DNA from 3 places in the Streptomyces cyclosori genome. Region 2 is predicted to be linked to each of the others. Evidence: riboswitches for the same ligand, from Rfam matches in the RefSeq annotation. Region 2 holds a riboswitch; each other region holds the start of a gene.
The links. Region 2 has a riboswitch for cobalamin ahead of AB5J87_RS02230 ((2Fe-2S) ferredoxin domain-containing protein). Riboswitches for the same ligand answer to the same signal wherever they lie in the genome.
Positions count from the first base shown of each region.

Region 1: linked by a shared signal. The riboswitch ahead of AB5J87_RS34900 (hypothetical protein) and the one ahead of AB5J87_RS02230 ((2Fe-2S) ferredoxin domain-containing protein) in region 2 are both predicted to bind cobalamin.
Region 3: linked by a shared signal. The riboswitch ahead of metE (5-methyltetrahydropteroyltriglutamate--homocysteine S-methyltransferase) and the one ahead of AB5J87_RS02230 ((2Fe-2S) ferredoxin domain-containing protein) in region 2 are both predicted to bind cobalamin.

Region 1 is NZ_CP163520.1:7,919,286-7,929,057, reverse strand. It holds gene AB5J87_RS34915 (MerR family transcriptional regulator) at 1-486, shown strand, start outside; gene AB5J87_RS34910 (alpha/beta fold hydrolase) at 555-1,307, opposite strand; gene AB5J87_RS34905 (VOC family protein) at 1,541-1,981, shown strand; gene AB5J87_RS34900 (hypothetical protein) at 2,073-3,485, opposite strand; cobalamin riboswitch at 3,580-3,708, opposite strand; cobalamin riboswitch at 3,840-3,910, shown strand; gene AB5J87_RS34895 (prenyltransferase/squalene oxidase repeat-containing protein) at 4,043-6,796, shown strand; gene AB5J87_RS34890 (hypothetical protein) at 6,793-7,728, shown strand; gene AB5J87_RS34885 (energy-coupling factor transporter transmembrane component T) at 7,733-8,917, shown strand; gene AB5J87_RS34880 (ABC transporter ATP-binding protein) at 8,914-9,772, shown strand, end outside.
Region 2 is NZ_CP163520.1:502,341-512,112, forward strand. It holds gene AB5J87_RS02205 (SigB/SigF/SigG family RNA polymerase sigma factor) at 1-526, opposite strand, end outside; gene AB5J87_RS02210 (ATP-binding protein) at 736-1,173, shown strand; gene AB5J87_RS02215 (DUF6328 family protein) at 1,170-1,712, opposite strand; gene AB5J87_RS02220 (glutamate--cysteine ligase) at 1,868-2,962, shown strand; gene AB5J87_RS02225 (hydrophobic protein) at 3,164-3,325, opposite strand; gene AB5J87_RS02230 ((2Fe-2S) ferredoxin domain-containing protein) at 3,550-3,942, opposite strand; cobalamin riboswitch at 4,003-4,129, opposite strand; gene AB5J87_RS02235 (sensor histidine kinase) at 4,216-5,355, opposite strand; gene AB5J87_RS02240 (response regulator) at 5,352-6,047, opposite strand; gene AB5J87_RS02245 (SDR family oxidoreductase) at 6,307-7,047, shown strand; gene AB5J87_RS02250 (RNA polymerase sigma-70 factor) at 7,052-7,966, opposite strand; gene AB5J87_RS02255 (MAB_1171c family putative transporter) at 7,930-9,276, opposite strand; gene AB5J87_RS02260 (ParH-like protein) at 9,278-9,772, opposite strand, start outside.
Region 3 is NZ_CP163520.1:8,058,709-8,068,480, reverse strand. It holds gene AB5J87_RS35525 (GlxA family transcriptional regulator) at 1-646, shown strand, start outside; gene AB5J87_RS35520 (iron chaperone) at 746-1,087, opposite strand; cobalamin riboswitch at 1,250-1,472, shown strand; gene metE (5-methyltetrahydropteroyltriglutamate--homocysteine S-methyltransferase) at 1,643-3,961, shown strand; gene AB5J87_RS35510 (cyclopropane-fatty-acyl-phospholipid synthase family protein) at 4,024-4,875, opposite strand; gene AB5J87_RS35505 (hypothetical protein) at 4,994-6,013, opposite strand; gene AB5J87_RS35500 (helix-turn-helix transcriptional regulator) at 6,515-7,504, opposite strand; gene AB5J87_RS35495 (helix-turn-helix domain-containing protein) at 7,694-7,960, opposite strand; gene AB5J87_RS35490 (potassium channel family protein) at 8,105-8,683, opposite strand; gene AB5J87_RS35485 (acyltransferase family protein) at 8,949-9,772, opposite strand, start outside.

The sequences.
Region 1 (9,772 bases), 7.4 Mb from region 2:
CTCCACGCCCTCGCCGGCACCGTGGCCCGCACGATCACCGAACTGGAGCAGTCCAGGAAGGACGGCACAGCCATGATCACCATCAGCCGGCCGGAGAACCTCTTCGAGGGCGTCCGGCCCGCCCACTGCATGAAGGTCCTGCACGACTACCCGGAACTGGTCGGGGCCTTCGAGCGGCAGACGTCGACGTGGACCGAGGCCGAGAGCGAGGCCGACGAGCGCGAGCGCACGGCGCAGATGATCCGGCTGGCCGAGCTGCTGGCCGCCGGCCTGCCCGCCGACGCCGAAGCGGTGCAGGCCGAGATCGACGCCCAGTACCGCACGCTGTCCCGGGTCCGGGCGGCCACCGCTGAGGAGTACCGCGCGATCGGACGTACCTGTGTGGAGAACGAGCACTGGCGCGCGGTGTACGAGGCGATCGCGCCGGGCCTGGCCGCGTACCAGCGGGCCGCCATCGACGCGTACGCCGCGACCCGGCTGCGCTGAGCGGGCAGGGGCCGCCGCCACGGGGGTGCGGCGGCCCCGCACAATTTCGCGTTGCACGCCGAGCGTGCCTAGGTGCCTGCTCCGCGTGGCTCGCTCATGCGCCAGAAGGCTTCGAGGTGTGGTGCGAAGCCCGGTGCCGCGGCGACGAAGTGACCGGCGCCCGGGTGCACGCCGCGCCGGGCAGCGAGTACGGCCGCGAGTGCGTCGCAGATGCGCTCCAGCGCCGCCGCATGACCTCCCGAGGCGACGAGTACGGGAACACCGGCCTCCCGGATCGCATCCAGCCGTGGGCGCGCCTGACTGGTCGGCCGAGCGCCGTGCGCCCGCCGCACACCTGCGATCACCTTCTCCGGAATCGGGCCGTCGCCCAGCGGCGCGCCCGTGAGACGCAGGAACTCCCGCAGCTCGGCCGGGTCCGCCTCCATCCCCTGTGTGAGGACGGCGTCGCCGATGCGCTCAAGCCGCGCCACCTCGGCATCGCCCGGAACGAGATAGTTGAGCGGCGGCTCGATCAACGTCAGCGAGCGCACGCTGCCCGGATCGGCAGCGGTCGCGATCAACGTCCCCAGAACGCCGTAGGAGTGCGCGACCACGTGAGGGCGGCCGACGAGCAGCGGTGCCAGGTCCAGGGCATCGACTTCGAAGTCCTGGCGTTCTTCGGGCGGTGGGCTCGGCGGATAGCCCCGGCGGTGTACGTACGCCATGGTCCACCGCTCGGAGAGCGCGGCGAGAGCACCCCAGGTCGTCCGCGGGCCGGCACCGCCGTGCACCAGCAGGACCTCCGGCCCGTGCCCCTCCCGCGCGACTGCGATTTCGCCCACGCGGGCGAGCTTAACGGCACGGGACGCTCTCCCGGAGGTACCCTTCGTACGTGACGACCTTGCCATGAACATCGGCTCATAGCGGAATGCCGCCGGGCGCACCCGGCCCCGGCCCCCCGTCCGTGTGACCCGGCCCCGCACCGTCCAGGCCGATGTCGAAATCGTGCCACCGGCTCCGTCCCAGGTACATCGGCGGACCACAAGGGGCCGTTGGGGAAGCAAGGAGAGACCGTATGGCGATCGAGCGGATGGACAACGTCGGCATTGTCGTCCAGGACATGGACGCCGCCGTCGCGTTCTTCACGGAACTGGGTTTGGAACTGGAGGGCCGGACACGGATCGAAGGTCCGGTCGCCGACGAGTGCACCGGACTCGACGGCGTCCGCTGCGACATCGCGATGCTCAGGACCCCGGACGGCCACAGCCGCCTCGAACTGGCCAAGTACCTCAGCCCCGCGGTCATCAGCGGCGGACCGGGAAACCGGCCGCACAACATCGCGGGCACGCACCGCGTCATGTTCGCCGTGGACGACATCCAGGACACCGTCACCCGCCTGCGCCCCCATGGCGGCGAAGTCCTGGGCAAAATCGCCCAGTTCCAGGACAGTTACCTGCTCTGCTACCTCCGCGGCCCCGACGGCATCATCGTCGGACTCGCACAGGAACTGCACTGACAACACCAAGCCCCTGTGTGTGCCGCTCTGCGGCGGCACAGCGGTGAGGGCCGCGAACCCGCGGGCCGCGGCCCTCACCGACAGGCGACGATCAGACGCCCCAGCGCAGGGCGATGGTGTCGCCCACGTTGATGACCTTCTCCCGCAGGGCCCCGGCGAAGGCCGAGCCGTCGACGCCGACCTTCCAGGTGTTCGAGCCGCTGTTGGCCTTGCCGTTGACCGCGGTGATGGTTCCGGTGCCCGACGACGGGGTCACCCCCGTGACACAGCCCGAGGGGCTGGCGCCGCTGGTGGCGGCGGCCAGCACATCGCCGAGGGTGGTGGTCGTCCCGGTCGGGGTGAACGCCACCGAGCACACCTTGAGGCTGCCCGCACCGTCGTCGACGGTCAGCGCCAGCTTGGTGGCCGTACCGGCAGTGAAGGTGGGCTGGGCGACCCACTGCGGGGCGCCGGGGGTCACCGGCACCGGCGGAGCCGTGGTGAAGCCACCGCCCGCGACGGCGCGCAGCGCGTCGATCGAGGAGTACGCGGAGGGGGTGGTGTCGGAGGGCTGGTACTTGAAGCCGCCCGCCGGGTTGTACTGGTTGGCTATCAGGAAGTCGACCGGCGTCTTGCCGCTGGACGTCAGGAAGTCACCCGTCTGCGGGTTGAAGCCGCACGCGTTCAGACCGGCCACGCCCCAGCCGTTGGAGCTGGTGTTGACCCCGTACAGGGAGTTGAACGCGCCGGTCCCCGAGACGAGGGTGCTCTTGAGGAAGTTCTTCGCCTTCACGACGCCCGTGTCGGTGCTGGGCACGCCCGAGACGCACAGGGCGGCCATGGCGGCGCCGGTCATGTCGACGTCGCTCGCGGAGTTCAGGACGGTGGGGTTGCCCTCGCCCTTCTGGAAGGTCCAGCCGCCGTCCACGTGCTGGTTGGCGCGGATGCGGGTGACCATGGAGTCGGTGAGCGCCTGCGGCACGCGCTTGCCGCCGCTCTGGGTCTTGGCGCCGCCCAGCGAAAGGGCCGCGAAGACCGTGCCGTTGAAGTTGCCCGACGGACCGAAGTAACCCGCCTCGGCCGTCTGCCAGTAGGAGTAGACGTTCGCGACGAGATTGCGCGAGTCCGAGACGCGGGCCGGGTCGATGCCGGCGGCGTAGGCGTTGAGCGTGCCGCGCTCGTAGTCGGTCACGACCGGCGATGCCTGCGGCCAGCCCGCCGTGGACAGCAGGTTGCGGTAGACGGTCCGGGCGTTCTTCGACGTGTCGCCCCCCGGGTAGACGTCGACGACGGCCGTGCCGGTGGCCGCGAAGGCGCTGAACGCCCACTCGTTGGACAGTCCGGAGCCGGCGTACGAACCGTCCGCCGCCTGAAGGGACTTGAGGTAGTTCACACCGTTGGTCTTGGAGGTGGCGATCTGTGCGGGCGAGGACGTGGCGAAGGCGGGCAGCGCGGTGAGGGCGAGGGCGCCGAGCGCCGCGGGCAGTGCGAGCGCCAGACGGCGGGAGGTGCGGGGTCGGGACATGGCCTGCTCCTGGAATGAGGGACGCCGACCTGACCGGGGCTCACGCGGACGGCGCCCGGAGCCCGGCAGCGGCCGTCCGAACGCGTGGTACGGCTTGTGCATTGCCTGGCCATATGGGCATTCGGGCTCGGAAACGGCCCCCTGCCGTTCCACACCGCTGCGCGTCAGCCCCGGATTCGCACCAGGTTCCCCCATGTGGCAGGCCAGGACGCTACCCGAGCGATCAGGGGTCCGCCAGCCACGCCGAACGGATTCTGCCGCGTGGGGAGTTCGGCCCGCGAGGTGAGACGCAGCCCACCTTGACGCTGTCTTTATCCACGTGGTCCACTCCGACTGATAAGCACTCAGCTCCAGGGGAAGCCGGTCGAAATCCGGCACTGACCCGCAACCGTGGGCCCGGCACCGTCCGGGCGAGTCGGAATGCCTGGAGCCAGGTTTTGCAGCGAGAAACGCCGTCGCGGACTACGGCGTGGTGCCACCGGTTTCCCCGGGCCCCCTCGGGCCGCGGAAGCCCCTTTGCCACGCACTGGTCCGCCCGGCCGACACGAGGGGCCGTGGTGGGGACCGCACAGCAACCAGAGCAGCGCACGGGGCGCAGACGGCTCCTGTCGCTCGTATCGGCGGCGGTGCTGACCGTCGCCGCGGGCGTGACCTTCGTGAGCGGGACCTCCCCCGCCTCCGCCGACCCCCTCGAGAAGTGCACGGCCACCACCGGCGCCATCGTCGCCGTGGATTTCGGCCCCTTCGGCGGCAAGGTCGAGCGCGGCTGCGACACGACCCCGACCACCGGGTACGAGCTGCTGCGCACCGGCGGGTTCACCACCACCGGCACGGTCCACGACGGGGACGCGTTCGTCTGCCGCATCGGCAAGGGTTCCGGTACGCAGTACCCCACCCCGGACAAGGAGGACTGCGTCCTCACCCCGCAGGCCACCGCCTACTGGTCGTACTGGATCGCCTCCCTGGGGCAGAAGAGCTGGACCTACAGCCCGCTCGGCGCGATGGCCCGCACGCCCAAGCCGGGTGACGTGGACGCCTGGGTGTTCGGCGGCACGGACGTCGGCGGCACCTCCGGCAGGCCCGCGTTCTCCCCCGACGACGTCCGCTCCGCCGACGCCATCACCCCGGACCCGACCGTCCCCACCGAGCCGCCCAAGGTGCCCGCCGGAAAGGTCGACGTCCCGGCCGCCACCCGCTGGATCACCAGCCAGCTCAAGGACGGCAAGCGGGTCGTGGACGGCTCGGACACCAACTACTTCCTCACCACCGAGGCCGTGTTCGCCCTGGCGGGCGCCGACCCGAAGAGCCCGGCCGCCAAGAAGGCCGCGGACTTCCTCGCCGAGCCCGAGCAGACCGACGCCTACGCCTACCCGGCCGGCAAGAACGCGGTTCCCGACGCCACCGCCGCCTCCCGCCTCGCCCTGGTCGCCGAAGCCACCGGCAAGGACCCCCGCGCCTTCGGCGGCCACGACCTGCTCGGCGATCTCCTCAAGTACCTCTGCCCGCGTGACATCGGCGACGGCGACACCGTCGACGGCTGCCTCACCAAGGGCGACTTCCGCACGACCGGGCAGTCCGACGCCCAGGCCATGGCCGTCATCGCCCTGTCCAACGGCGGCGCCACCCTCCCCGCCATCGCCGTGAACCGCCTCACCGGCCTGCAGTGCGAGAACGGCGGCTTCACCTCCGTCCTCATCCGCTCCGGCGGCTGGTGCGACAGCGACGCGAACTCCACCGGCCTGATCACCCTCGCCCTCCAGCACGCGGGCGGCCACAACACCGCCGTGCAGAAGGCCCGCGCCTACCTCAAGAAGACCCAGCTCGCCACCGGCGCCTGGCCCTCCTCCGCCACCTCGACCACCGGCAGTCCCGCCTCCACCGCCTGGGCCGCGCAGGCCCTGCGCGCCCTGGGCGACACGGCGTTCGCGGACGCCGGTACCTCCTGGCTCTCCCGGCACCAGTTCCCCGAGGGCGGCTTCGGCTTCGAGGAGGACGACACCGCGTCGCGCCTGTTCGCCACCTCGCCCGCCACCGTCGCCGCCGTCAAGAGCGACCTGGTCGCACTGACCACGAAGGCGAGCGACCCGCCGACCACTCCCCGGCCCGGCGACGGACCCGACCTCAAGAAGGGCGTCGCCTACCTCACCGACACCTCGCGCCTGATCCAGGGCCGCTACTACGAGAGCGGCCCCGGCACCCGCTTCGCGGACTACGGCCTGACCGTCGACGGCGCGTTCGCCCTCGCCGCGACCGGCGGCGACAACACCGTCCTGCGCAACATCGTCGACTTCCTCGACAAGGGCGGCAAGGACGGCAAGGGCCGCACCGTCAACGACTACATGCTGATCGGCACCAAGTACGCCGGCGGCGGTTCCATCGGCAAGACCGCGCTGCTCGCCGAGGCCGTCGGACGCAACCCGCGCGACTTCGCCGGGAAGAACCTCATCTCCGCCCTGGCCGCGGGCCGGTGCGGGGCCAAGGACACCACGTCCACCCCGTACTGCGCGGGCAAGGGCGCCTACCAGAACGCCAAGTCCGTCTTCGACCAGTCCCTCGGCGTCATCGCCCAGCTCCGCGCGGGCGACGCGACCGCCGCGAGCGGCCCGGCCGCCTACCTCAAGAGCGTCCAGCAGTCCTCGGGCGCCTGGCCCAGCCTCATCGGCAAGGCCAGCGACATCGAGGTCGACTCCACCGCGATGGCCGCCATGGCGGTGGCCCTGCTGCCCGACGCCGACTCCCGGCAGGCGGTCGACAAGGCCCTCGCCTGGCTGGCCACCCAGCAGAAGCCGGACGGCGGCTTCCCCGGCGCCTCCGGCAACTCCGTGAACTCCGCCGCCCTCGCCGTCCAGGGGCTCTCCCTGGACGCGGTCAAGTACCGGACGCAGATCGCCAAGGCGCGCACGTTCCTGGCGAGCCAGCAGAACGGCGACGGCGGCTTCCGGATCGCCAAGGAGGGCCAGCCCGGATCCGACGTCCGCGCCTCCACGCAGGCCGTCGGCGGCGCCACCGGCATCTCCTTCGGCCTGCTGACCCGCGACCTGAAGGGCACCAGCCCCCAGCCGCTGCCCACCACCGGCGCCACCCCGGGCACCTCCACCGGCAGCACCGGCGCACCCGCCATCGTGACCCCGGGCGACGCCGCGGGCGGCACGGGCAGCACCGGCGGCACCTCGTCCGGGACCGGCCCGCTGGCCTCCACCGGCACCCAGGCCGGCGCCCTCGCCTGCGCGGCCGTGCTGCTCACCCTCGGCGGCTGGAGCGTCACCCGCGCCGCCAGGCGCCGCCGCCCGAACCCGGGCAGCGACGCATGAGCGGCGACCGGGTCGGGCGCGCCCTCGCCCGCACAGCGGCGGCCCTCGGGCTGACGGTGGCGGCCTTCGCCGCCGCCACGGCCCCCGCGGGCGCCGCCCCGCAGCCGATGGGCCAGTGCACCACCAGCTCCGGCGCCGTCCTCGCCGTGGACTTCAGCCACTGGGGCGGACCCATCTACCGCTCCTGCGGAACCACCCCCACCACCGGCTACGAACTCCTCAACCAGGGCGGCTGGGCCACCACCGGCACCGGCCACGACGGGCCCGCCTTCATCTGCCGCATCGGCTACAGCGGCTACCAGGGCGGCAAGCAGTACCCCACCTCCCAGCAGGACGACTGCGTCCTGACCCCGCCGGCCTCCGCCTACTGGTCCTACTGGCACGCCGACCCGGGCCAGAACAGCTGGCAGTACAGCCAGCTCGGCGCGATGCTCTACAAGCCGAAGCCCGGCAGCGTGGACCTGTGGATCTTCGGCGGCACCGACGTCCAGGGCACCAAGGGCCGCCCCGTCGTCACCCCCGACCAGCTGCGCGCCAAGAACGCCCGGCCCACTGGCGGGGGCCAAACGGTCCCCAAGGACACCCGCACGGCCGCTCCGCTGCCGCCGGGCGTCAACACCGGCCCCAAGCCCGAGAACCCGCCCCCGGCCGCCCCGGCCCCGACCGCCTCCACGCCGCCGAGCCCCACCGCCTCGCCGAGCCCCAGCGCGAGCGCCTCGCCCAGCGCCTCACCGGCCACCTCGGGAGCGCCGACGCCGAACACCGCGGCGGGCAACTCCGCCTCGGGCACCAAGGTCCTCAACGCCGAACCCGCCGCCGACGCCGCCCACGACACCGGCTCCTACCTGCCCGCCGTCGCCACCGGGGCCGTGGTCCTGCTGATCGGCGCCGCCGCCGCGTACGCGGCCAAGCGCCGCCGCCGTACGGAGTAGCCTGGTGTCCCGCACCACCACGGCCGCGGCCTCGCCGCCCGTGTCCCCGCCCGCCGCGGACACGGGCGGACGCCGTCTGCCCCGCACCCTGCACCCGGTCGCCTGGTGGGTCTGGGCCCTGGCCCTGGCCACCGCCGTCAGCCGCACCAACAACCCGCTGCTGCTCTTCCTCGTCCTCGCGGTCCTCGGCTACGTGATCACCATGCGCCGCACCGAGGCCCCCTGGGCACGCGGCTTCAAGTACTACCTCTACCTCGCGCTGAGCGTCGTCGCGATCCGCGTCACCTTCCGCGCCGTCTTCGCGACCGGCATCACCCCCCGCGACCACTTCCTCTTCTCCCTGCCCCACATCCCCACCCCCGACTGGTACGCGGGCATCCAACTCGGCGGCCCCGTCTCCCTGGAGGCGCTGCTCTCCGCCGCCACCGACGGGCTGCGCCTGGCCTGCATGCTGTGCTGCGTCGGCGCCGCCAACACCCTCGCCAACCCCAAACGGGCCCTGCGCGTCCTGCCGGGCGCCCTGTACGAACTCGGCGTCGCCGTCACCGTCTCCATCAGCGTCGCCCCGCAGCTCGTCCAGAGCGTGCAGCGCGTGCACCGGGCCAAGCGGCTGCGGGCCAGCCGTTCCAAAGGGCTGCGGGCGCTGCGCGGCATCGTCGTCCCCGTACTCGAAGACGCCCTGGAGCGCTCGCTGCGGCTGGCCGCCGCCATGGACTCCCGCGGCTACGGTCGCGCCGGGACCGCCACCCGGGGCTCGCGCCGCCTGACCGGTGCCCTGATGCTGCTGGGCATGTGCGGCCTGTGCGCCGGGTCCTACGGCCTGCTCGACGCCACCGCACCCCGGCTGCTGGGCCTGCCCGCCATGGGCGCGGGCGCCCTGCTGTGCTTCGCGGGCCTGCGCCTGGGCGGGCGCCGCATCACCCGCACCAGCTACCGGCCCGACCCCTGGCAGTTCGCCGAGTGGGCGGTGGCCGGGTGCGGGATGCTCTCCGCCGTCCTGCTCTTCACCAACGTCGGCTTCGACGCCGCCGAGCTCAACCCGTCCATCTACCCGCTCAGCTGGCCCACCCTGCCGCTGGTGCCCGCCGCGGCCATCCTCCTGGCGGGCGCCGCCGGATTCCTGGCCCCGCCGCCCGCCCCCGCCACCCGGCCCACCGTCGCCGCACCGCGCACCGAGGAACCCAAGTGATCACCTTCGACCAGGTCAGCGTCCACTACGAGGACGCGGACGGACCGGTCCTGCGCGATGTGGACCTGACCGTCGAGGAGGGCGAACTGTGCCTCGTCGTCGGCCACACCGGCGTCGGCAAGTCCACGCTCCTCGGCGCCGTCAACGGCCTCGTACCGCACTTCACCGGAGGCACCCTCTACGGGCGGGTGACCGTCGACGGCCGCGACACCGCCGAGCACCCGCCGCGCGAACTGGCCGACGTGGTCGGCGTGGTGGGCCAGGACCCGCTCGACTCCTTCGTCACCGACACGGTCGAGGAGGAACTCGCCTACACCATGGAGCAGTTGGCGGTTCCCCCGGCCACCATGCGCAAGCGGGTGGAGGAGACCCTCGACCTCCTCGGCTTGGCCGACCTGCGCCACCGCGCCCTGCACGAGCTCTCCGGGGGCCAGCAGCAGCGCGTCGCCATCGGCTCGGTGCTCACCGCGCACCCCCGCGTCCTCGTCCTGGACGAACCCACCTCCGCGCTCGACCCGACCGCCGCCGAGGAGGTCCTGGCCGCGGTCACCCGCCTCGTCCACGACCTCGGCGTCACCGTCCTGCTGGCCGAACACCGCCTGGAACGCGTCGTGCAGTACGCCGACCGCGTCATCCAGCTGCCCGGCGACGGCCGCGTCGTCTCGGGGCCGCCCGCGACGGTGTTCCGCACGACGTCCATCGCGCCGCCCATCGTGGAGCTCGGCCGCGCGGCCGGCTGGGACCCGCTGCCCCTGTCCATCCGCGACGCCCGCCGCGCCGCAGCTCCGGTACGCGGGGAACTCGCCGACACCGAGCCCGCACCCGCCCGACCGCCACTGGCCGCCGACCGGCCCA
Region 2 (9,772 bases):
ACGCGTTGGCGGCCCGGTCACCCTCGACGACTTCGGCCTCGGACAGCTCCAGCTCGGCGGCCAGCTCCGGCACCGTCGGCGGGCGGCCCAGCTCCTGGCCCAGCCGCTCCCTGGCCCCGGCCAGCCGCAGCCGCGCCTCCTGGAGCCTGCGGGGCACCTGGACGGCCCAGCTGGTGTCGCGGCAGAACCGCTTCATCTCGCCGGTGATCGTCGGCAGCGCGAAGGAGGTGAACTCCACTCCGCGCTCCACGTCGAAGCGGTTGATGGCCTTGATGAGCCCGACGGTGCCGACCTGGACGATGTCCTCCATCGGCTCGGCACGGCCGCGGAACCGGCGGGCCGCGAACTTCACCAGGCTGAGGTTCAGCTCGACCAGGGTGTTGCGCACGTACGCGTGTTCCTGGGTGCCCTCCTCCAGCTCGGCCAGCCGCCGGAACATGGCCTGGGAGAGGGACCGGGCCTCCTCGGTGGCCAGGCTCTGCGGCCGGGCCACCTCCGGTATCCCGTCGAAGGCGCGGCGGCGCATCAGCGGCGCCGAGGGGGTGGGCGGCGGTGCCGTGCGGAGGGGTGCTGCGCGAGTGCTGGTCAAGAGAGCTCCTTCGACGGGGCGGGGGCCTGCCCTGCCGGATGGCAGGGGGGTCCGTCGTCCGAGCGTCCTCATGACCTTATGCCCGTATTGCCAGCTTTTATCCGGATTCGCGGTTCGGTGGCGGAGACGCCGGGAAGTCGTCTGCCATGGCGAGTGTCGAAGCAACGGGACAAGCGTCGCGGAGCCGCCGGTTCAGCCTCGACGGGCAGCCCGGTGTGGTGGCCCGCTGCCGGGACCTCACCCGGCAGGCCCTCGACGAGTGGTACTCCCCGTACGGACCGGGCGGGCGGGCCGCCGCCGAGGACGCGCTGCTGCTGGTCTCCGAGGTCGTCACCAACGCGTACACGCACGGTGACGCCCCCTACGAGCTCCGCCTCGACCACCGGGGCGCCACGGTGTGGGTCCAGGTGAGCGACCACAGTCCGCGGCGCCCACGCCCGCACGGCCGCCACCGGGCCGCCAGGTCGTCGGGGCACGGGCTGTACCTGCTGCAACGGCTCTCGGCGAGCTGGGGCTGGGTGCCGCGCGGGCGGGGCAAGACCGTGTGGTTCGAGATCGAGGTGGCGGCGTCCCCGTCGGCCTAGGACGTGTTCTTGTCCGGCCCGTCGAGAGGGCGGCGCGCCCCCGGCGTCGTATGGCGGTGGCGCACCCACAGGGGCAGCGCGAACCAGCACAGCACGTACCAGGCCACCACGGCGGCGACCAGCCAGGGCCAGTGTCCGCCCTGCGAGGCCACCCGGAGCACCAGCAGCAGGGCGGAGGTCATCGTCGCCAGCAGCAGGACGAGCCCGACCACGGTGAGCCGGGAGGCCCAGACGACGGCGGTCGGTTTGATGTGGCGTCCGGAGAGGATCCGGTGGAAGGAGACCGGGGCCACCAGCGCGCCCGTCGTCACCGAGCCGAGGACGACCGTGCAGACGTAGATGGCGTGGTCGACGCGGCCCAGTTCGCGGAAGACGGGGGTGAAGGCGACGGTGAGGAGGAAGCCGAACAGGATCTGTACGCCCGTCTGGGCGACCCTCACCTCCTGGATGAGATCGCCCCACTTGCGGTCGGCCCGTCCTTCGGCGGTCTCGTCGCGTCCTTCGTCGGCCCGGCCCGCCCCGTCGTCGTCCTCGTTCATCGTGCTCTCCTGACACTCCGCGGCGCGCCCGCGTGGCGGACCGCTCCGGGGTGTGCGGGCCGCCCCGCACCGGTACCCGCCCGCGCGCGGCGCAATCGGGGGGAGCCGCCCGCGCCCCGCCGGTTCGCGCGGTGGTGGCGGGGTACACGCTGGTCATGCTCACGTTTGGGGTCGAAGAAGAATATTTGCTGGTGGACCCCGTCACGGGTCACCCGGTCCCTCGCTCGGAGGACGTGCGCGAAGCTGCGGGTCTGGGGCTGGCGGCCACAGACCGGGAAGTGCAGCCCGAACTGCTCATGGCTCAGGTGGAGGTCGCCACTCCGGTCTGCCTGACCCTGGAGGAACTGGGCGGCCATCTGGTGCGTCTGCGGCACGTCGTGGGGGCCGCCGCCCAGCGCATGGGATGCCGGCTGGCGGCCGTCGCCGCCGCGCCGGTGGTGGACGGCAAGCCCGTCCCCATCACCCCGTACCCCCGCTATCTGGCCATGCGTACGGCCGCGGGGCGGCTGGTCGACGAACAGCTGATCAACGGCATGCACGTGCACGTCGGGGTGCCGGACCGCGAGGTGGGCGTGGCCGTGCTCAACCGGATCCGGGTCTGGCTGCCCACGCTGCTGGCCATGTCGGCCAACTCCCCGCTGGCCAACGGCCACGACACGGGGTTCGCCAGCTGGCGCACCCTCGTCTTCGGCCGCTGGCCGGTCAGCGGCCCCCCGCCCCGGTTCGACGGTCTGCGCGACTACGAGACCCGCTCGGAGGCGCTGGTCACCGCGGGCGCCGCCCTCGACCACGGCCAGCTGTACTGGCACGCCCGGCTGTCGGACCGGTACCCCACCGTCGAGGTGCGCTGTCTGGACGTACAGCTGCGGGTGGACGACGCGGTGCTGCTGGCCGGGCTCGTCCGGGCGCTGGTGGCCACCGCCATCCGTGAGCAGAAGGACGCCGAACCCCTGCCCAGCTGTCCGGGGGAGCTGCTCCAGGCCGCCACGTGGCTGGCCGCCCGGGACGGTCTGAACGGGATGCTGGTCGCCCCGGCCGGGCAGCTGAGCAGCTGCGGTGACGTGCTGTACCTGCTGACCCAGCACCTCGGCCCCGCCCTGGACGCCCTGGGCGACGCCCGGGAGGTCGATGCCCTGCTCCACCGGCTGCTGCGCCAGGGCACGGGCGCGGGCCGTCAGCGCGAGGCCCTGGCCGCGGGGGGAATTCCCGCGGTGATCGACCTCATCACGACCCAGAGCCTGCCGAACTGAAGCCGGAACCGGCCATGTTGGGAGCGTCCGGCAGAGCGGTCGATCGGCATTCGGCCCGGACCTTTCCCGAGATTCCCTCCGGGAAATGTCCAAAGCGGGACGAGGAAATTCGCGACTGGGTCGCGCAATGGCGCGGAAAGGGCCGCCCGGGCTCTCGCCCGGGCGGCCCCGCGTATCCGTGGTGCGAACCACCGGATCGCCCTACCAGCGGTACCAGCGACCACTTCCGCCCTTGGGCCGGGCCACGAAGCCGATGAGCCACAGCACCAGAACGACGATCGCGACCCACCACAGGATCTTGACGGCGAAGCCGACACCGAAAAGGATCAGCGCCAGCAGAAGCACGAGAAGCAATGGAACCATGGAAATCAACCTCCAGCTTTCCAGGTTCCCCCTTTTCCGGCCCCCATGCATTCGTCCCCGGAATTGCCGGGGCGCCCGCCCAGCGCGCGGTTCCGCGGGCCGTGGTGATCACCGGCAGCCGCGCGGCGGCCGGTCGCCGACTCGTTCGCCCCGCCGGGGTTCATGAGTTTCGCGCCGGAGCTGTTGGGTTTCAGCTCACGGTCATGGGCGACCGCCGGGCGGGCTCAGCGGGCCCTGCGGGGCGGGGTGAAGGTGTAGAGGTCGAGGATGTCGGGGCAGGGGGCGACACCGGGTCCGCCCGCCCGTACCCAGTCGATGATGTCCTCGGCCGCGTCCGGGTCGTTGACCAGGCCGAGCCAGACCGGCCGGGCCCCGGCGACGCGGGCGGCGCTCGACGGCTGGACGACGATCACATTGGCCTGCTCGCAGACGTCCAGACAGGCCGAGACGCGTACGGGCGCGCCCTCGGCCAGCCGCGCCTTCTGCCGCGCGTGGTCGACCCCGGGCACCTTGGCGGTCCCGCAGCAGCAGTCCCGGCACACCACGATCCGGCACGGGGCCGCATCGGCGGCGGTCCCGCCGCCGCGTCCGGGTTGGCGCTGTCGCCCCTCGGGCATGCCGCTCACGCTCCTCCTCCGGGGAGATCCGCCCCGGTCTGGGTCAAGGAGGCGACGGGTGAGTCTCCTGGCTCCCGGGTCTTCGCTCCCCCCGTCCTTCCCGCCCGGCTGGGGCAGTGGTCCGTTCGGGGTTCGCTCGCCGGTCACAGTGGCGGGACCGCGCCGGATTTCCACCGGCTTCCTCGTTCCGCGTCGCCTTGTCGTGGCGCATCGTCGCACGTCCGGGGCGTGGCGGGTCAAGTCGTGCGGGTGGTGCCGCAGGGAGGTGCGGAGTCACGCCGGGCGCAGCGGGAGCGTGGCCGTGACCAGGAATCCGCCCTCGCGCGTCGCACCGGCCGTGAAGAACCCGCCGAGGAGGTGGACGCGTTCGCTCAGCCCGACCAGACCGTGGCCGCCGCTCGGCAGGTCCAGCGGATCGGCGCCGCGGTCGGCCGGGCCGTTGCGGACCTCCAGGGCCAGTTCGGCGTCCCGGCACCGCACGCGGACGTCCACCCGCGCGCCCGGCGCGTGCTTGCGGACGTTGGTCAGGGCCTCCTGGACGATGCGGTAGGCGGCCCGTTCGACCGCCTCCGGGCACTGGGCGCAGGCCCGTTGGTCGATCTCGGCCGTGATGTCGAGCGCGCTGTCGGCGACGAGCCGGTCCAGGTCGGCCAGGCGTGGCTGCGGGGTCAGCTCGCCCCGGCCGCCGCCCGCCGCGCGCAGGACGCCCACCATGTGGCGCAGCTCCTCCAGGGTGCGCACCGACAGGGTGCGGATCGTGGCCGCGATGTCCCGTGCCGAGGGATCGGCCGTGCTCGTCCGCAGGGCTCCCGCCTGGAGGCTGATCAGGCTCACCTGGTGGGCGACGACGTCGTGCATCTCCCGGGCCAGCCGGGCCCGTTCGGTGTCCAGGACGTGCTCGGCCAGCAGCCGGTCGCTCTCGGCCCGGCTGGCGGTGAGTTCGCCGAGCCGGGCCGCCAGCTCGTGGCGCACCGCGTGCAGCCGACCGAGCGCCAGCGCCGCCACGGGCGCGCCCACCAGGACCTCCAGCCACCCTTCCTGGGCGAGGCGGCGGCTGACCTCGTCGGCGGTCAGCGGGTGGGGCAGGAAGTAGGCGAGGGCGTTGAGCAGGGTGCACACCACCAGCAGGCCGGGCTTCGGACGCAGGTAGGAGAGGGTGTAGAGGGCGATCAGTCCGGCCAGCCAGGCATTGTCCAAGTACGTTCCGGGCAGCGTCAGCACGAGCACGGCGACCGGGTGGCGCAGCCGGGCGAGGAGTACGAACGCCGCGGCCAGCGGGGCGACGCGGTCCGTGGCGGTGTACCCCTCGTCGCCGATGAAGGTGTCCGCGACCGCCAGCGCGACGGGGCCCAGCAGCACCCACGCCCGCCGGGCCCGGGGCGAGGACGTCCACCGCGCCAGGTGCGGCCTCATGCCGGACCGCTCGGCGGGGTCCTGGTCAGGCCCGCGCGTTCGGCGACCACGGCCGCCTGGACGCGGTTGACTCCGCCGAGCTTGCCGAGGATGACGCTGACGTGGTCCTTCACCGTGCCGTGCGCCAGGTGCATGCGCTCGGCGATGGCGGGGTTGGACAGCCCGAGGCCGAGCAGGGCCAGTACTTCCTGCTCCCGGGGGGTGAGCCGGGCGACGGCGTCGGCGGCTTCCCGCGCGCCGTCGCTGCCCACCACGTAGCCGCTCACCACGGCCCGCGCGACGGACGGGTCCAGGGTGCTGCCCCCGGCGGCGAGATCGCGGACGGCCTGGGTGAGCTGTTCCGGCTCGGTGTCCTTGAGGAGGAATCCGACCGCGCCCTCCCGCAGTGCGGTGGCCAGGTACTCGTCGGTGTCGAAGGTGGTCAGCATGCTGACGGCGGGCATCCGCGGACCGAGCGCCTCCGTGAGCCCGCGCAGCACGGTCAGACCGTCCACGTCCGGCATCCGGATGTCCAGCATGACCACGTCGGGGAGGTGCGCGACCACCGTGTCGACGGCCTCCCCGCCGCCGCACTCCGCCACCACCTCGATGTCGGGTGCCGAGCCGAGCAGCAGACGCAGCCCCGACCGGACGAGGTACTCGTCGTCGACGATGACGACACGGATCGCGTCGTCTCGCTGGTCGGGCTCCACACGCCGACCCTAGGGCGGACGGGCCGGAACCGCCCGCCGGGCCGGGGCGCGTTACTCCGGCCGGTGCGCGCGACCCCGCGGGCCGGTGCCGGGCCGCACCCCTCCTCGGCTCGACGCCATCCCTGACCGGCCCTCCCGCCCGCGCTGTCACAGACGTGCGGGCTGCCTTGTCTCGTTGGTGTACGTGCTTCACGCACCGGCCCGGCGGCTGTCGCCGGGCCGGGCGGAAGCCGGATCGACGAACGGAACGGAGACCGTGATGAAGATCGTGGTTGTCGGCGGTACGGGGCTCATCGGCTCGCAGGTGGTGGCGCTGCTGCGCGAGCGCGGGCACGAGGTCGTGGCCGCGTCCCCCTCCACGGGTGTCGACGCCTTCACCGGTGCGGGCCTGGCCGACGCCCTCACCGGCGCGGACGTGGTCGTGGACGTGTCGAACTCCCCCTCCTTCGAGGACGGGCCCGCGCTCGACTTCTTCACCCGCTCGGCGCGGAACCTGTTCGAGGCCGAGGGCGCGGCGGGCGTGCGCCACCACGTGGTCCTGTCGATCGTCGGCGTCGACCGGGTGCCCGACTACGGCTACTACCGCGCCAAGGTCGCCCAGGAGGAGGCCCTGCGCGCGAGCGGCATCCCCTACAGCATCGTGCGCGCCACCCAGTTCTTCGAGTTCATCGCTCCCGTGATGGACATGTCCACCCAGGACGGCCGGGTGCGGCTGCCGTCCGCGCGGCTGCGTCCGATCGCCTCCGCGGACGTCGCCGCGGCGGTCGCCGAGGCCGCGCAGGGCGCGCCGTCCGGCGCGGTGCGCGAGATCGCGGGTCCGGACGTCCTCGGGCTCCCCCGGCTCGGTGAGATCACCCTGGCGGCGAAGCCGGACGGCCGGACGGTCGTCGTGGACGAGACGGTCGGACCGTTCGCCGGCATGCCGGAGGGCGTGCTGGTGGGCGGCGACTCCGCGCACACCTCGGCGACCGGCTACGAGGAGTGGCTGAAGCGGAACTGACCGGCTAAGGACGGGCGGTGGGCCGATGGGCCGACCGCTCGTACGCCCGGAGCTTGTCGGGGGCCAGCACCCAGTAGAGCCGGTCGATGCCGTCCGCTCCCAGCGTGACGCCCACCAGGGCGACGGTGACGCCGTTCTGAATGAGCGTCAGGCTGGGGCGGCCGTTGGCCTGCGCCACCCGGTACTCGGCGCCGGGGAAGAACTTCTTGGCGAAGGCGCTGACCCTGGCCACCCGTTCGGGCCCGACGACCACCAGCCGGGCCACCCCGCGCATGCCGTTGCCGTCCGCGTAGGCGACGGCGTCGGCCGAGAGCACGCTTTCGAGCGCCGCGAGGTCACCGTCCCGCGCCGCCGCGACGAACGCTTCGAGCAGCCGCCGGTGCTGGGCGGTGTCGACGGGGCCGCGCCGCTCGGCGGCGAGGCGCTTGCGGGCGCGGCTGACGATCTGCCGCACATTGGCCTGGCTGAGCTCCAGCATGTCGGCGATCTCGGCGTACGCGTAGTCGAACGCCTCCCGCAGCACATAGGCCGCCCGCTCCACGGGGTTGAGCTTCTCCAGGACGAGGAGGACGGCCAGCTCCAGCGCCTCGCCGCGCTCGGCGCCGAGGTGGGGGTCCAGGCTGGTGTCGACGGGTTCGGGCAGCCACGGCCCCACGTACGCCTCGCGCCGGACCCGCGCCGACCGGGCCACGTTGATCGCCAGCCGGGTGGTGACCGTGGCCAGGAACGCGCCGGGGTCGAGCACCGCGCCCCGGTCGGCGTCCTGCCAGCGCAGCCACACGTCCTGCACCACGTCCTCGGCCTCGGCGACGCTGCCCAGGACGCGGTAGGCGATGCCGAACAGCCGGGGCCGCAGCCGCTGGAACGCCCCCGCCGCCGCGTTCAGTGAGCCGTCGGTGAGCCGCTGTCGCTCGTCCATGGTGCCGCTGCCTCCGCGGGTCGGCCGTCGTGCGCTCGTACGGGCGCCCCTTCGGCGCGGGGGCGGCCCGCTCGCGGTGATCCTACGGCGGCCCCGCCCTCCCTCCCGGCCGTGCCGGCTCCGTCGGCGAGGTGGTGTCTGACCTGGTGGCGGACCCGGGCCACGGCCGCCGAGCGGGCGAAGTCCTCGGCGACGGCCACCAGCCAGGCCGTCTCCGCGTCCAGGTCCTGGCGGGGGCGGCGGCCGGGCGGGGCCGGGGCGGCCCGGGTGAAGCGGAAGCCGTGGGAGGCGGCCTCGATGGCCACCGCGAGGTTGACCGCTTCCACGGTGGCGGCCGGGGGCCCGGTGCGGCGGCCGGTCCCGGCGGGCGCCCACTCCTCCACCGGCGGCGGGAAGTGCGGGCGCAGCGCGAGGTGCGCGTCGTGGATCTCGATGACCCGGCGGTAGCGGGCGAACTGCACGTCGCGGGGCAGCAGTCGGCGTATCCGGCCGGGTCTGCTCAGGGCGATGCCCGGCAGTGCCCGGTGCAGTTCCTCCCAGAGCGGGCCCAGCCGCAGGTACGCGCGGTAGGCGAGCCAGCGGCGGCGCAGCGCGGTCACGTACCGGGCGCAGAGCGCGGCCATGGTCCCGCAGAGGATGAGCGCCAGGCACAGCGCGCCGAGCGCGGCCGACGGCAGGTCCTCGTTGGTGCCCTGGCGGCCGGTGCCGAGGACGGCCACGATGTCGCTGACGGTCCACGCCGACCACACCAGGCCGACGGCGGCGGACGCCGAGTAGAGGCGCAGGGCGGTGCGCAGCGGGCCGGGTTCCAGACCGGCGGCGTGGCGGACCATGCCGAGCAGGAAGACGCTCACGCTCCACTCGCCGTAGACCAGGAAGACGAGGTCGTATCCGGCCATGGCGGCCCGCGCGGCCGTGCCCGGATAGCTGCCCTCCTCGGCGCCGGGGCCCTGTGCGAGGGCGAAGAGCAGGGCGCTCGCGCCGAGCAGGGCGAGGATCACGGCGAGGGGGCGGCGGCTGCGGCGCGGCTCGCCGGTGCGGATGGATTCGGCGAGCTGGGCGAGGAAGTACAGGGCGAGGAGGCGCAGTTCGTCGCCGAGCAGGACGTCAAGGCCGGGGAACGGCGGCAGGCCGCGCAGCAGCCGGCCGGCGGCGGGGGCGGCCAGCACCAGGGCGGCGGCCAGGCAGAGGCCGAACGCCCGCAGGTCGCGGACCGGCGGGTTGATCCGGAACGCGCGGGGCCGCAGCAGCGTGCGCAGCAGCAGCGCCAGCACGGCCAGCACGGTCAGGGCGCAGCCGAGGGTGGCCATCTCAGCTCCGGTCGGCGGGCCGGGCCGGGTCGATCAGCGCGGCCACCGCGGCGAGCCCGGGGTCGTGGTGGGCCTCGGGTTCCTGGCCGCCCTCGGCCTGCTGCGCGTCCTGGCCCGCGGCGGAGGCGCGCAGGGCGATGAGCGAGGCGACCAGCTCGGCCTCGCGCTCCTGCTCGTCGCTGTAGTGGCTGCGGCCGAGGACGCGCCGGACCAGCTCGGGCGACAGGTGCGGGGCGAGCGCGGCGGACAGGGCGGGCGCCTCGGCGGAGGTGTCGAGGTGGCCGCAGATGAGGTGGCCGATCTCGTGCAGGACGATGTGCTGTTTGTGCAGGACGGTGGTGGCGGCGGGGTAGCCGATGTAGTCACGGCTGTCGGTGGCGACGAGGACCCCGCACGGCACCCGCTCCAGGCTGGGCAGGGCCAGCAACTCCAGTGGCCGGCCCCGCTGTTCGGCGACCGCGGCCACCAGCCGCACCACCGAGAACGGCTCCGGCAG
Region 3 (9,772 bases), 7.6 Mb from region 2:
CGGCGCCTTCACCCTCGCGCAAGCGGGACTGCTGGACGGGCGCCGGGCACTGACCCACTGGGCCCTGGCCGACGAACTGCGGGCCCGCCACCCGCAGGTGAGGGTCGAGCCGGACGCCCTGTTCCTGGAGGACGGCAACGTGTGGACGTCCGCCGGTACCGCGGCCGGCATCGACCTGTGCCTCCATCTGGTGCGCACCCAACACGGCGCGGAGGCGGCGTCGACGGTCGCCCGCTCCATGGTCACCGCCCCGTTCCGGACCGGCGCCCAGGCCCAGTTCATCGAGCATCCGACTCCGCCCGCCGACCGCGACGCCGACTCCCTTGCGGCGGCGCGCGCCTACGCCCTGGCCCACCTCGACGAACCGCTCTCCGTGGCCGACCTCGCCGCCCGTGCCGGGATGTCCCCGCGCTCCTTCGCCCGGCACTTCGCCTCGGCCACCGGCACCACCCCGCTGCGCTGGCTGCTGGACCGCCGGGTCGCGGCGGCCCAGAAGCTCCTGGAGCGCACCGACCTGTCCATGCCGGAGGTCGCACGGCGTGCGGGCTTCGGCAGCGAGGTCACCATGCGCCAGCACTTCGCGTCCCGCCTGGCCACCAGCCCACAGGCATACCGGGCGGCGTTCGCCACACCGGACGGACCCTGATCACGCGGTCGCCGCGTCAGCGGACGCGGTCCGAGGCCCGCTCCAGAAGACCGGCTGCCCGCCCCGCGCCCGCCTGCCCACTCAACCGTACGCGCGCCCTCACGCTGCCAATGAGGCCCGGACGAGGCCGCCCAGCTCCTCGTCGCTGAGCTCCGCCGCATCCTGCGAGCGCAGCCGGATCGTCCCCTTCCCGCTGGCGAGACCGGGATGGCGTGCGATGAAACCGGCCGCCCGGTCCTTGTCCCATCCGTAGAGCGAGATCCCGTGCCGCCACACTCCGACATGCAGCTTTCGGCCGCCGACCCGATAGGTCGGCATCCCGTAGGACAGGACAGGGTTCACCTGGGGAAACACCGTCACGATCAGCCGGTGCACCCGGTCGAACAGCGCACGGTGCTCGGGCGCGATGCCGTCGATGTAAGCCTGTACGTCAACGTCCATGCACCCAGTCTGACCGGAATCCTCCGCCCGTTCCCGTCATCGGCGGCCACGAGGATCCCCAGCGGCACCGTGCAGGGCATCCCGCACCCCCGGCTCGCCCCAAGTGCGCGGTCCCACAACCCGGATGCCGGATCACGCTCTTCTTTTCCGGCAGTACCCCGTAGGGTGGTCATTGCAGCTGGTTCGCCCTGTCCGCCAGACAGGCGCGTCGTAAGAGGGAACCCGGTGGGAATCCGGGACTGCCCCGCAGCGGTGAGCGGGAACGACCGCCGTCATACGCACTGGGCCCGGCCGGGTCTGGGAAGCGACGGCCAGTAGGTGTCCGCCGGGAGACCGGCAGGCGTGCCCGCGAGTCCGAAGACCTGCCCGTTGCCCGCGTACGGACCGTTCCGTGCGCGGACATCCCGGTGACCTCGTGGGCGGGTCGGCGTACATACCAGACGGAACAACCGTGCCTGTTGCCGCGCGGGGTCGTTGCCGTCCGGTTCGTCATTCCCTTCGCGCTCACGTCCCGTCTCCGGGATCTCAGGGATTCATCTCGCGAAGGAGATCTCCGTGACCAGCACGTCCGCAGCCGCGGCAGCACGGGCCACCGTGTACGGCTACCCCCGCCAGGGCCAGAACCGGGAACTGAAGAAGGCCATCGAGGGCTACTGGAAGGGCCGCACCACCGCCGACGCCCTCCGTGCCACCGCCAGCGACCTTCGTCGGGCCAACTGGCAGCAGCTCGCCGAGGCCGGCATCGACGAGGTGCCCACCGGCGACTTCTCGTACTACGACCACGTCCTGGACACCACCGTCATGGTGGGCGCCGTCCCCGAGCGGCACCGCGGAGCGGTCGACGCCGACGCCCTGGACCGCTACTTCGCCATGGCGCGCGGGACCCAGGAGGTCGCTCCGCTGGAGATGACCAAGTGGTTCGACACCAATTACCACTACCTCGTACCCGAGTTGGGCCCGGACACCGTCTTCCTCGCGAACCCGGCCAAGCAGGTCGCGGAGCTCAAGGAAGCCATCGCCCTGGGACTGACCGGCCGCCCCGTACTGGTCGGTCCGGTCACCTATCTCCTGCTCGCCAAGCCCGCCCCCGGCGTGCCCGCCGACTTCGAGCCGCTCACCCTCCTGGACCGGCTGCTGCCCGTGTACGCCGAGGTCCTCGCCGATCTGCGCGCGGCGGGCGCGGAATGGGTCCAGCTGGACGAGCCCGCTCTCGTCGAGGACCGCACCCCGGCCGAGCTGAACGCGGCCGAGCGCGCCTACCGCGAGCTGGGCACGCTCACCGACCGGCCGAAACTGCTGGTCGCCTCCTACTTCGACCGGCTGGGCGACGCACTGCCAGTCCTGGCCAAGGCTCCGGTCGAGGGCCTCGCCCTGGACTTCACCGAGGCCGCCGCCGCCCACCTGGACGCCCTGGCCGCCGTCGGCGGACTGCCCGGAAAGCGCCTGGTCGCCGGGGTCGTCAACGGCCGCAACATCTGGATCAACGACCTGCGGAAGTCCCTGTCCACGCTCGGCACCCTCCTCGGACTCGCCGACCGGGTCGACGTCGCCGCCTCCTGCTCGCTGTTGCACGTACCGCTGGACGCCTCCGCCGAGCGGGACATCGAGCCGCAGATCCTGCGCTGGCTCGCCTTCGCCCGGCAGAAGACCGCCGAGATCGTCACCCTGGCCAAGGGGCTGGCCCAGGGCACCGAAGCGATCACGGCCGAACTGGCCGCCAACCGCGCCGACCTGGCCTCCCGGGCGAACTCCCCCATCACCCGCGCCCCGGCCGTCCGCGCCCGTACCGAGGCCGTGACGGACGCCGACGCACGCCGTGCCCAGCCGTACGCGGAACGGGCCGCCGCCCAGCGCGCCCACCTCGGACTGCCGCTGCTGCCGACCACGACCATCGGCTCCTTCCCGCAGACCGGCGAACTCCGGACCGCCCGCGCCGACCTGCGCGCCGGACGCATCGACACCTCCGGCTACGAAGAGCGCATCAAGGCCGAGATCCAGGAGGTCATCGCCTTCCAGGAGAAGACCGGCATCGACGTCCTGGTCCACGGCGAGGCCGAACGCAACGACATGGTGCAGTACTTCGCGGAACAGCTGACCGGCTACCTCGCCACCCAGCACGGCTGGGTGCAGTCCTACGGCACCCGTTACGTCCGCCCGCCCGTCCTGGCCGGTGACATCTCCCGCCCCGAACCGATGACCGTGCGCTGGACGTCCTACGCCCAGTCCCTGACGGCCAAGCCGGTCAAGGGCATGCTCACCGGCCCGGTCACCATGCTCGCCTGGTCCTTCGTCCGCGACGACCAGCCCCTCGGTGACACCGCCCGGCAGGTCGCCCTCGCCCTGCGCGACGAGGTGCGGGACCTGGAGGCCGCCGGCACCTCCGTGATCCAGGTGGACGAGCCCGCGCTGCGCGAGACGCTGCCGCTGCGCGCCGCCGACCGGCCCGGCTATCTCACCTGGGCGACGGAGGCGTTCCGGCTCACCACCGCCGGGGTCCGTCCGGACACCCAGATCCACACCCACATGTGCTACGCCGAGTTCGGGGACATCGTCCAGGCCATCGACGACCTCGACGCCGACGTCATCAGCCTGGAGGCGGCCCGCTCCCACATGCAGGTCGCCCGCGAACTCGCCGCCCACGGCTACCCGCGCGAGGCCGGGCCCGGCGTCTACGACATCCACTCGCCCCGAGTTCCCAGCGCCGAGGAGGCCGCCGCACTGCTGCGCACCGGCCTTGAGGCGATCCCCGCCGAGCGGCTCTGGGTCAACCCGGACTGCGGTCTGAAGACCCGCGGCTGGCCCGAGACCCGCGCCTCCCTGGAGAACCTGGTCGCCGCGGCCCGTACGGTCCGGGGTGAACTGCCCGCCTCCTGATGCCGACCCGCGCGGGCCGGGACGCCGTGTGCGTCCCGGCCCGCCGCACCGCGCCCGCCCCGCTACCCCCGCTCAGGACGGCGGGCGTGGAAGAGCCCCCAGCGCAGCAGTCCGCGGCCCGTGATGTCGACCCACTGGGGAAGGTTGTCCAGCAGACTGTCGAGGTAGGCCGCGCTGATCACCTCCCGCAGCTGGTCCGTGCGCCCCCGGACCTCTTGGTCGAGGCGCGCGTAGTGGGTGGCCAGATGCTCGGTCAGGTCCTCGAAGTCGGCCTTCACGGCGAGGCGGTCCAGGTGCTCCTGGTAGGACGAGACGGTGGCCAGTCGCTGGACGCCGAGACGGGAAGTCGCCGGGCGTACCGCCTCTGCCGGAGTGGTCTCGCCGACCATGATGTCGGAGAACACCAGCGCGCCTCCCGGTTGCAGCACCCGCAGCGCCTCCGCCAGCGCACAGCCCCGGTCAGTTACGTGGCACAGGACTTCCAGGGACCACACCACATCGAAGCGCCCGGCCTCGAAGGGCAGATGGTTGAGGGAACCGGTGACGACGTCGATCAGGTGGTCGAGGCCGTGGCGGGCGTTGGCCGCGCGGTGGCGGCGGTTGTGCTCCTCGCTCAGGTCCAGCGCCACCACTCGGCAGCCGAACCGCTCCGCCAGCACCCGGGACGAGCCTCCGTATCCGGCGCCGAGATCGAGGACCACGGCATCGGGTCCCAGCAGGTCCGCAACGGCGTTTGCCGCGTGTTCCACCGTACGGCGCGAGGCGGCTGCGACCTCTTCCCGCGGGTCGTCGTAGATGCCGACGTGGATGTCCTCTCCGCCCCACACGGCGTCGTAGAAGGCGTCCACGTCCCCGGTCTCGTAGTAGAGGCGGGTCGACGTCTCGTGGCGTGCTGTGCTCGCGTTGTCGCTCATCCCTGATCGCTTCCCCGCACCCGTGCCGCCGACCCCCGCGCGCCCCCGAACGGGCGCCCCGGCGACCGAAAACGGACCCCATGCCTCAGCCGCCTGCGACACGGCCCGACCGGTCCAGTCAGAAGAAGCGGCGGACGAAGACGTCGGGCTTGCCGTTGGTGTCGCCGGGGACGATGCCGTCCGCCGCGGACTGGAAGACCACGTCACGCCCGCCCGCGCTGACTGAGTCGGTCTCGGCCGTGGCCGGTTGGTCGGAGACGGTCTCGTCGGCCCCGGTCTGGAGGTCGCGCAGGACGAGCGACGGCCCGCTCGTGTCGATCGGCGCATACAGCAGATACCGGCCGGTGGGGTCGATGGCCACGCCCTTCACGTTCGGCACCAGCTGCGCGCTGCCCGAACTCACGTCGTGGACGTAGGTGTCGGAGCCCGAGAGGTAGACGACCTTGCTGCCGTTGTCGCTGAGCTGGATGAGCGACGCGCTCGTGGAGGAGCCCGCAAGCGGGCCCGACGTGCTGCCGGTGGTCCGGTCCCACAGGTAGACGCCCTCCTTCAGATGAGTGAGGTCCTGGTAGGCGACAAGGCGGCCGTCACCGCTGATGGACGGCCGGGCCGGAGCCGTGCTGCCGAGGGAGGCGATGGTTTCGAATCCACCGTTGCGGTCCGCGACCATCACGTCCCGGAGCAGCCCCGGAGAGCGCAGGGCGCCAAATGCGAGGTAGCGGCCGTCCGCACTCAGCGACGGTTGGTTGCAGCGACCGCAGGTGACGGGAAGCAATCCCAGGTCCAGCGACCGCTGTTGGATCCGCTCGGCGCTCATCCCCTGCCGCGGGGCATTGGCGGCGACCTGTCTCCCGTCGCCGCTGATCGCCGGCGTCCAGCCCTCGACCAGGGGCTCCGTCCTGGTCTGCCCTGCCCGCCGGTCACGGACATACACCGCGTTGCCGCCGTCTCGCGGGCCGTTCTTCAGCGACGTGAAGACGATGTTGCGGCCGTCGGGTGTGATGGACGCGGCGCCGTAGCCTTCGTCGGTCGCGACGCTGATCCTCTCGACACCGACACCGACACCGACACCGACACCGAGACCGCCGATCGCCGCCGTCGGCCCCGCTGTGGAGGCTGTGGCGGCTGTGGGCGCCACAGCCGTGACCAGGCAGACCACGCCTGCCGCGACCAAGGCAGTTCTCACGCGTCTGCCAGTGCTCCGATTCGAGTGCGACTTCGAGTTCGAGTCCGTCGTTCTGCTCACGCCAGCCTCCTAGTGGAATTCAGCGGGATCAGTCCCGCACTCCTCACAACTGCCTCTGCCCAGCACGGCAATTCACGTACTTTTCCCATGCTGAGGTGCGGCAGAGAAACCGTCGCCCAGATACTGCACCCCATCGCGAGGCGGCAAAACCCCTCACCTCGGCATGGAATATTATTCCGGCTCGGGCGTGGCGATTGTGAGTGGTCACGGCCTCTTCTAGGGTGGCCCGTGTTCCCGGATTCCACGAGGAACCGACGGCGGTTTCTGCACTGTGCGGGGCCGCTACAACCGTCGCTGCGGCCGGAGCCCCGAAGGCGTCGATCATTTCGGACCGCGGAAGGGGGGAATTATGCCTCTGGCCGGACGCGGACAACGTGGATCAGCGCGTACGCCTCACCGCCGCTGTCGCGGATGGATCAAGTCGGAGGGTTCCTGGTCCCCGTGGATGGCGTCGATCCACTGCCGTGCCCAGTGGGCCTGCCGATGCTGTGCGGGCATCGCGGCATACCCCTGCTCGATCTCCTGCTGCGCCAGGTTGATACGTCCCTGTGCCAGCATCGCCACACCTCGGCGCAGGGCGAGCCACCCCGGCGTGTACCAGTACGCCCCCACCGGCAGATCGGCGTAGTCGACCGTGTCGGCCAGCCGGTCCGCTTCCAGCAGCAGCCGGTCCGCCTCGCGCCGCTCGCCCGCGTGCGCGAGCGCCCGCGCCTGCTGCCCGGCGTCATAGGCGCGCAGGGCGGGATGCGCGCCCGTGTCCTGGCGCGACGCGTCGAACATGCAGGCCGCGGCGGCAGCGCTGCCGCAGACCAGTTCCAGCACACCCCGGTAACTCATCGTGCGTTCGAGACGGTCAGGTGCCCTCGACTCGTAGGCATAGGCCACCGCGGCGTCCAGGGTCCGCTCCGCCGCCTCGTACCGCCCGGCCAGGAAGTGGCACCAGCCGAGGTAGGCGGCGCCCATGGCCGCCGCGCCGATCGCGCCGGCGCGCAGGGCGTACGGCGCGTCCCGCGCCGTACGCAGGGCCATCTCTGCCCGCGCGGCGACCATCGGCGTGACGTCCGCCGAAGAGGACTGGTCCTCCAGCATGCGTAACCGGACGAGCCCTTGCTCCACGTCGACGATCTTCGCTCTGTCCACCAGCTCCGGTCTGCGGGCCTCGAAGTCGGCCCGGTCGGGGTCTTCCGGGATCAGGCCGGCCAGCGCGCCCCGGGCGCCGAGTGCCTCGTCGAGGAGTCTGGCGAGCGTAGGATCAGGGGTTCGTGTGCCCGACTCCAGGCGGCTGATGGTGGGTTGGGAGACGAACACCTTCGCTGCCAGCGCCGGCTGGGACAACCCCGCACGCCGACGCAGTAGTTTCATGGTCCGGCCGAACGCCCGCATACCCACCACCCCGTCCTCGGTCCGCCACGAGATGCCGCACCCTACCCACTCCCGACACACCAACCTTGGAGGGAGTGACGTAATCCGGACACCCTGTACCCACCGATGGCGCCGGGCCCCAGCCACCGCCCGGCGACGCCTCCATAGCACCAGGGCAGTCCGCAAGGATCTGCGCTGCTGGCGCAGGGGTCAGCCCTGAGAGCGTCCGTTCGGGACGGGGTCGGGGCCCGTGGTGAGGCTGTCGAGGCGGTGGGCCAGGAAGCGGCGTCGCCACCGGCTGACCGTTTCCGTACTGACCCGCAAGTCGCGGGCGACTGAGGCGATGAGCGGCACGTGTGGTCCCGCACACGCCAGGATGACCTGCGCCCGCGCAGCCAGCGTGCGGGCGTACGCGGTGCGCTGTGACCACTGCTCCAGCACGGCCTTCTCGTGCTCGGTGAGCAGCAGTGGTTCCACTTTGGGCCCCGCCGCGCGACTGCGGCAGATGGTTCGGACGTCATGTGCTGCCAAACGATCCGTCACGTACCAGGACACGCCGGCAACGGTCGTCGCCGAGGTCCTGGACCTGGCGTTTCAGCGGGGCGTCGGGACGCACCAGCACTATTCGGCATCCTCATGAGGCAATCCAGGCCCACGCCGGGCGTCGTCGGTCGACTGGCGATGGCGCAGTCCCACCTTCACAGCACCGAACACCGCCTTGCCCAGCGCCGCCAGCACGACAAGGTCGGCCATCATTTGCCCGCAGGTCAGGGCGCGGGCCGCTTCGCTGGTGGGAACGACGTCGCCGAATCCCACGGTCACGAACACCGAGACGGTGAAGTAGAGGGCGTCGGTCCGGCTCAACGGTTCCGAGAACGACCCGGGGACGTCGTGGGCGAGCAGGAAGTACGTGGCCGCGAAGAGGACCAGGAACAGTGGCGTCGCGAGCGCCACTGTCTCGATGGCGCGCAGCCTCGGATATTTCGCACGAGTGATAGCGAAGATCTGCCAGAGGAGCAGACACCCGAAGACGATCAGAGCGGCGACCAGCAGGGCCACGGTTCCCACGCCCACACCCCGGTCAAGTGGTGCCGCGTAGTACAGGACCGTCACGAGACCGGCCAAGGTCAGCGCACGCAGGACATACATCGTCCGCTCGAACGGTGACTGGTGCCGGATCTCAGAGCCCTCGCGGTCCATCAGGTGCCTCCTCGGTACACGAATGGGTCCGAAGTCCCGCCTCTGGGCACCAACCCGGCTCGGTCATCGTCTTCACCGCCCGAGTCTTCCCCCTGCCCGATCGATCTCCGTGTGCCCAGCCCGAGGCTCACCCGGTCGGACGGGTATGACGCGCTTGCGCGGGGGATCCGGCCCAGTGGCGCGGATCGGCATGGCCGAGCTCGCCGGTGACGGGGACCTCGCCCGACAAGGTGCCAGAGCGCTGTTCACCGGTCCAGAGCGCCGTTCAGCGCTCCAGGGCAGCTGCGCCACGGCCTCGTACGGGCCTGTCCGGCGCGATGGGGGCGGGGTTCAGGGACCGGGTGAGGTGGTGACGCAGCAGCCGTCCGAGCTTGCGGTCGACCCAACGGTTCAGGGCCGCGGCCAGCAGCAGGGAGAGGAGGAGTCCGAGAGCGACGCACGGAAGCAGGCCGAGGCCGGGGACGGTCTTGAGGATGCCACGGGTGACGGGGATACCGAGACTCTGGTGGACGAGGTAGAAGGGGTAGGTCAAGGCTCCGGCGTATACGAGGGGGCGCCACCGGACGTGGCGCAACGGGCCGGGGCCGGTCAACGCGAGCAGGAGGAGGAACCCGGTGAGTACGGCCGCGCTGACCCCCCACGTGGACGTGGGATGCGTGGCGACCCGGTCGTCCAGAACGGTCAGGGTGTAGCACCAGGCGAAGCCCACCAGCAGCCACAGCAGCAGGTTCGCGCCGAAGCGGTGCATCAGGTACAGCCCGATCCCGGCCACGAACAGTCCCGCGTACTGGGTCAGCAGGAGCTCGTCCAGGACGTCGGAGTGGAGTTCGCGGCCGATGGACGCCAGGACGAGCCAGAGTCCTCCGAAGGCTATGACGCGCCGGTAGGTCAGCCCGATCAGCAGCAGCACGCCCATCAGGAGGTAGAAACGGGCTTCCACCCAGAGCGTCCAGGCGACACCGGCGGTGAAGTCCACACCCAGCGGGCCGGGGATCATCGTCAGATTGCCGAGCGTGGTGCGCAGGTCCGTGGGGGCTCCCGAACGCTGTCCGGCGCTCACCGCGACGAGCCCCACCGCGACGACGATCA